DNA from 3 places in the Halomonas sp. MMH1-48 genome. Region 3 is predicted to be linked to each of the others. Evidence: predicted binding sites of a transcription regulator. Region 3 holds the regulator's gene; each other region holds the start of a gene.
What was found. Region 3 encodes sigma-54, which starts transcription at its own class of promoters, with help from an activator protein. Its sites were predicted from a motif close to TGGCACNNNNNTTGCTNT; they were not measured.
Positions count from the first base shown of each region.

Region 1: a site for sigma-54 is predicted at 975-992, ahead of urtA (urea ABC transporter substrate-binding protein). Genes of this name have one in related genera too.
Region 2: a site for sigma-54 is predicted at 982-999, ahead of amt (ammonium transporter). Genes of this name have one in related genera too.

Region 1 is NZ_JAKRFL010000004.1:206,940-209,210, forward strand. Features, by position in the region: gene MHM37_RS06065 (tripartite tricarboxylate transporter permease) at 1-758, shown strand, start outside; gene urtA (urea ABC transporter substrate-binding protein) at 1,137-2,271, shown strand, end outside.
Region 2 is NZ_JAKRFL010000001.1:84,395-86,665, forward strand. Features, by position in the region: gene MHM37_RS00420 (FAD-dependent oxidoreductase) at 1-803, opposite strand, end outside; gene amt (ammonium transporter) at 1,138-2,271, shown strand, end outside.
Region 3 is NZ_JAKRFL010000001.1:414,023-416,293, forward strand. Features, by position in the region: gene lptB (LPS export ABC transporter ATP-binding protein) at 1-292, shown strand, start outside; gene MHM37_RS01990 (RNA polymerase factor sigma-54) at 398-1,813, shown strand; gene raiA (ribosome-associated translation inhibitor RaiA) at 1,911-2,219, shown strand; gene ptsN (PTS IIA-like nitrogen regulatory protein PtsN) at 2,224-2,271, shown strand, end outside.

The DNA of each region.
Region 1 (2,271 bases), on a different contig from region 3:
AGAAGATCGCTGGCCCCATCAGCCGCAGCTCCGTACTGGGCTTCTTTACCGGCGTATTGCCGGGGGCGGGCGCCACCATTGGCTCTTTCCTGGGCTATAGCATGGAGAAGCGCCTAGCGAAAGATGGCGACACCTTTGGCCAAGGCAACATCAAAGGCGTGGCCGCGCCGGAGGCGGCCAACAATGCCGCGTGTACCGGCTCGTTCGTACCGCTGCTGACGTTAGGCGTACCGGGCTCCGGCACGACGGCGGTGCTGTTGGGCGCGCTTCTGGTGATGGGCGTCACGCCTGGCCCAATGATGCTGGAGCAGCGCCCGGACGTGTTCTGGGGCGTGATTGCCAGTATGTATATCGGCAACATCTTCCTGCTGGTACTCAACCTGCCGCTGATTCCGCTGATCGCCAAAATCCTCGACCTGCCGCGTCCGCTGCTGCTGTCGATGATCCTGATCTTCTGCATGATCGGCGTTTACGGCATGAGCTTCAGCGTGTTCGATCTGCTGCTGCTACTGGGCTTTGGCCTGTTGGGCTTGGGTATGCGTCTGTTTGGCTTCCCCACCGCGCCGCTGATTCTGGCGCTGATCCTCGGCAACATCATGGAAGAGTCCATGCGCCGGGCGCTGCAGATCTCCGGCGGTGACTGGACCACCTTCATCGACAAGCCGATCTCGCTGGCGCTGCTGGTGATTGCGGTGCTGTCGCTGGGGCTGCCGCTGCTCAAAAAGCGGCGCAACAAAGCGGCGACCGCCGCTCACTAATCCGCTTTGATGGATCCCTAAAGCGCCCTCGCCTCTGCGGGGGCGCTTTTTGTCGTGTGCACCTTTACCCGTGGTGCAAAGCATTGTCTTGGTGCATGGCAACCGTGCATGCGCGCTGTCTCGTTGCGCTATTTTGGTGCTAAGTGGCCTGGGGCACGTTTTTTGTATACGGCTAAGTGGTTGATTGTGTTTTTAATCATGGTCTTTGTTCCACATTGGCGCACCCCTTGCAGTGTGTAGAGCGACGTGTGAAGAACGAGCAGCAACTCGCTACCCACGAGTGGACGCACCAAGTGCTCCGTCGCCTCGATAACGACAACGCTTGGCCGCGGTACCCCAAACACGAGCCCCAACCATAAGGGGCGCAAGGAGGTTCAAGTGACCACACTGCAGCGCAAGACACACCCTCGTACCCTTAGCCGTTTCGCTACTGCCTTGATCACCGCCGCCGTTATGGGCGCGAGCGCCCAAGCGGTCGCCCAAGATGACGACCCCATCAAAGTCGGTATTCTGCACTCGCTCTCTGGCACCATGGCCATCAGTGAATCCACCCTGAAAGACACCGTGGAAATGCTCATCGAGCAGCAGAACGAGGCCGGTGGCCTGTTGGGCCGTCAGCTAGAGGCCGTGGTGGTCGACCCTGCGTCCAATTGGCCGCTGTTTGCCGAACGCGCCCGTGAGCTGCTGGCCCAGGAAGAGGTGGATGTGATCTTCGGCAACTGGACCTCCGTCTCCCGTAAAGCGGTGCTGCCTGTGGTCGAAGAGCTCAACGGCCTGCTGTTCTACCCGGTGCAGTACGAGGGCGAAGAGTCGTCGGAAAACGTCTTCTACACCGGGGCTGCCCCTAATCAGCAGGCCATTCCTGCCGTGGAGTATTTGATCAACGAAGTGGGCATCGAGCGCTTCGCGCTGATCGGTACCGACTATGTCTACCCGCGCACCACCAACCGCATCTTAGAAGCCTTCCTGAAAGATGAGCACGGTGTGGCGGAAGAGGACATCATGGTCAACTACACGCCCTTCGGCCACTCGGATTGGCAGAACATCGTCTCCGAAATCCGCCGCTTTGGCGAAGAGGGTAAGCCCACCGCCGTGATCTCTACCATTAACGGCGACGCCAACGTGCCGTTCTACCGCGAGCTGGCTAACCAGGGTATCGACGCCGCCGACATTCCGGTCATCGCCTTCTCGGTGGGCGAGCAGGAACTGTCCGGTATCGATACCGCGCCGTTGGTGGGCCACCTGGCCGCCTGGAACTACTTCATGAGCGTGGATACCGACGCCAACTACGACTTCATCGATGCCTGGATCGAGCATACCGGTGACGAGATGTCGGTGACCAACGACCCCATGGAAGCGCACTACATCGGTTTCAACATGTGGGCCGAAGCGGTGCGTAAAGCGGGTACCACCGACGTGGACGCGGTGAAAGACGCGATTATCGGCGTGACCGTGCCGAACCTCTCCGGCGGCTATGCGGCGATGATGCCCAACCACCACATCACCAAACCAG
Region 2 (2,271 bases), 330 kb from region 3:
GTTGGGAAATGGTAGCCCAGCGGCTTCATCCACTGGCCCGCCCACGGCCCCAAGGCCATGACGACTTGATCTACCTCTAACGACGCTGCGTTGGTCGTTACGGTCCAGCGCTCACCGTGCTGGGTGACGCCGGTAATATCGGCCTGTAACAACTCCCCACCCATGGCCTCGAATGACGTCGCATACGCCGCCACCAGGCCACCGGGGTCAGCAACGGTCCAGGGATCGAGCCAGTGAATGGCACCAATAATGTCATCACCAAGCTGCGGTTCTTTAACGCTTAACGCAGCGCGGTTGAGCACAGCAAATTCGACGCCATAGAGTTCGCGGGCCTCTTTAGCTTCTTGAATGCGTTTATCGAGCTTCGCTTGAGTGCGATATATCTCCAACCAGCCCTCCTTACGCACCAAATGATCGGCCTTTGCCGCTTCGATCATCGGGCCATGGGCGTCTAGGCAAAGCTGAATCAGTGAAGCGTACTCGGGCACGATTTTTTTATAAAGCCGAGATGAGGAGTGGTGCCAGTAGCTCAGCAGCGGTGAAGCGGCATTGACCATTCCGGCGGGCCGGTAACGGATATCGACACGACGATTAGGCAACACGCTAAGGATGGTCTTCATATCGCGAGGAAACGGATAGGGCCGAACCGCCTCTCGCTGAATGATGCCCGCGTTACCAAACGAGGTTTCTCGGCCAGGTTGGCGACGATCGACCAGCGTGACTTGATGGCCACGTTTCTGCAGCTGCCAAGCAATACTGACCCCTACCATGCCTGCCCCCAACACCACCGTTTGACGCGCCATTTTGATGCACTCCTTTCTATCTGGATATTGTTCAGACTCATACTGTGAGCAGCATGGTTAACATATTGAAAAATATCACCAATCAAACCGCATTTGCACAGTCATAAAAACTGTTTTATCTATCATTTTTAGTCATTTATCACGCTTAAAGCGCAATAAAGGATGACTTCACTATCTGCGGCACAACAATTGCTTCATTACCATTAACACTACCTGAGCCACTCCATCGTTATGGACACTTTTAGGCTGGACGCTGCGTTCATGAGAAGCAACTCGACATTCTTTGCACCCCCTTCATGTCTGCGATGCACCAAAACAGTACAAGGAAAACACCATGGCCGATAGCTTCGACTCCACCTTGATCGACACGCTTTGGGTGCTATGGGCGGCAGCGCTCGTCTTCGTCATGCAAGCAGGTTTTCTCTGTTTGGAAGCGGGCACTACGCGCACGAAAAACGCCATCAACGTAGCAATGAAGAACTTGGCGGATTTTGCTATTGCCGTTAGCGTTTTCTGGCTAGCCGGTTTCGGCATGATGTTTGGCATTTCGCAAATGGGATGGCTAGGCAGCTCCCTGTTTGGCTGGCAATTGGAACCTACCAACGCATGGCTCATGACGGTCTTCGTCTTTCAGGCCATGTTTTGCGCCACGGCCGCTACCATCGTTGCAGGCGCCGTTGCCGAGCGCATGCCCTTCCTTGGCTATTTATGGACCGCCTTTTGGATTGCCCTATTGATTTACCCGGTGTTCGGCCACTGGGCCTGGGGCGGCTTACTGGGAGGCATGCCTGGCTGGTTGGCCACACTTGGCTTCATCGACTTTGCCGGGGCGACCGTGGTGCACAGTGTTGGCGGCTGGGTAGCCCTCGCAGCCGTAATCGTCATTGGTCCGCGCCAAGGGCGCTTTCAGATCGATCATCCCCCCACCGCGTTTCCAGCGGGGAACTTGCCGCTGGCAATGCTGGGGGCGCTCTTCATGATACTGGGTTGGTTTGGATTTAACGGTGGTAGCACACTCGCGCTGAATAGCTCCGTGCCTGGGATTATCGCCAACACCATGCTGGGTGCCGTAGGCGGCATTTTATCGGCCCTGCTGGTGGGCTGGCGGGTGCGCCGCTACGCCGATGTCATGTATGCCATCAACGGGGCCATCGCTGGTCTGGTGGCCGTCACGGCAGGTGCTCATGCGCTGTCACTCCATGCCGCCTTTTTACTGGGTAGCGTAAGCGGCGTGCTGATGGTACTGGCCAGCGAATGGCTGCTGAAAAAGCGTATCGATGATGCAGTAGGCGCCATCCCAGCTCATTTGGTTAGCGGTGTGTGGGGCACCCTCGCCCTTCCTTGGTTCGCGGACATGAGCAGACTCGGCAACGATGTTAGCCGCATGGAGCAATTTGGGACTCAACTACTCGGCGTGTTGACCTGCGGCCTTTGGAGTTTTGGCATGGCCTGGATGCTGTTTCGCATC
Region 3 (2,271 bases):
AGTAGAGATCGCGCGGTCGCTGGCCACCGAGCCCGCGTTCATTCTACTCGACGAACCCTTTGCCGGGGTCGACCCTATTTCGGTCGGCGAAATCAAAACCATTATCCGTGCACTCAAAAAACGCCACATCGGCGTCTTGATCACCGACCACAACGTGCGTGAAACCCTGGATATTTGCGATATCGCCTACATCGTTGGCGATGGCCACATCATCGCCAGTGGGAACGCCCAGGAGATTCTCAATAACCAAAAGGTTCGCGACGTCTATCTGGGCGCTGATTTCCGGCTCTAAACCGAGGCCTGACCAAACTTTTCTTTTAGTGGCATGCTTATTGCACTTGCACGTAGCCATAACTCGCTCTAGGGTGGAGCTTTCTGATTAACGAGTGGTTCTCAGATGGTCATGAAAGCTTCTCTCCAATTGCGTATCGGCACACAGCTGACCATGACACCCCAGCTGCAACAGGCCATTGCCCTGCTGCAGCTCTCTACGCTGGACCTCCGTCAAGAAATTCAGCAAGCGCTTGACGCCAACCCTATGCTCGAGCAAGAGGACGAGTTTGGAGAGCAGGCAGTCAGCGAGCCGCAAGAGGCCGAGTGGTCTGACAGCATTCCCAACGAACTCTCCGTCGACAGCGACTGGTCGGACACCTACCAAGACATGGGCAGTCTGAGCGGTGGTAGCGAAGGACCCGACTTCGAGCGCCAAGCCGCTGGCCAAAGCCTTCATGGCCATTTGCTGTGGCAACTGGCCATGACCGATGTCAGCTCACGGGAATATGCAATTGCGGAGAGCCTGATCGATGCGCTGGACGCCAATGGTTATCTTACCCAGCCGCTCAACGACATTCGTGAAGGGCTCAAAGCACAAGGTCATGACGGCTTGAGCCAACGGGAAGTGGAAAATACCCTACTGCGCTTGCAGCAGTTCGAGCCGACCGGCGTATTCGCTCGCGACCTGCGCGAATGTCTGATGCTTCAACTTGCTGCGTTGCCGGAAGACACCCCGCTATTGATGCCAGCCAAACGGCTGGTACGACAGTTTTTGGAGGCGCTAGGCAAAGACGATATGCGCCTCCTCAAGCGCCGTTTGAGCCTGGACGATGAGCAGTTGGATGACGTCATTCGATTAATTCGCAGCCTCGACCCCCGACCCGGCAGCGCCTACGGCGTGACCGACGATAGCTACATCACTCCCGATCTGGTCGTGCGCCATGACAACGAAGGCTGGCATTTAGAGCTCAACCCGGACGCTCTTCCACGGCTACGCATCCAACCCGACTACGCCAGCTTGATCAAACGCGCCGACAAGAGCCAGGACAACCAGTTCTTGAAAGAGCACCTTCAAGAAGCGCGCTGGCTGATCAAAAGCCTCTCTAGCCGCAATGACACCTTGCTGCGCGTGGGGCGTGAAATCATCGCTCGCCAAATTGGCTTTCTAGAGCACGGCGAAGAGGCCATGAAGCCGCTGATCTTGGCCGACATCGCCGAAGCCGTAGAGATGCATGAGTCGACCATTTCCCGCGTGACGACACAGAAGTTCATTCATACACCGCGTGGCGTGTTCGAGTTGAAATACTTTTTCTCCAGTCAAGTCAGTGGCCAAGACGGCGGCGACAGCCACTCGAGCACGGCCATTCGCGCACGTATCAAAAAGCTCATTCAAGAGGAGCCCTCAGGCAAACCGCTCTCCGATAGTCGCTTGGTGACGCTTCTCGAAGAGGGCGGAATAAGCGTGGCACGACGTACCGTCGCGAAATATCGCGAGTCGATGGGCATTCCCTCTTCGAGCGAGCGCCGCCGTTTACGCTAGTTAAACGCTTGGTCGTGACAAACTCACCGCAAGGGCTTTGCAATAGCGTAAAAAGGGTTACAATCGAAGTACAGCCCGATGGATAAGGAGCACGTCAATGCAAGTAAACATCACTGGTCATCACGTTGAACTGACTGACGCCTTGCGTGACTACGTTAACGAAAAGCTGGAACGCGTCGAACGACACTACGACAATATCACCACGGTACAAGTGACCTTATCTGTCGAAAAGGAGCGCCAGCAGGCAGCGTGCACGCTACATGCCGCCGGTGCTGACCTTCATGCCGAGGCACTCGATAACGATATGTATGCCGCCATCGATGCCCTTGCGGACAAAATCGATCGTCAACTCGTCAAACACAAGGAAAAAGCACAAGCTCGCGCTCAAGGCGCAGGCGTGCGTTAACTCAATGACGTTGGAAACCATTCTCCCCCCGGAGCGCGTGCTTTATGACGTA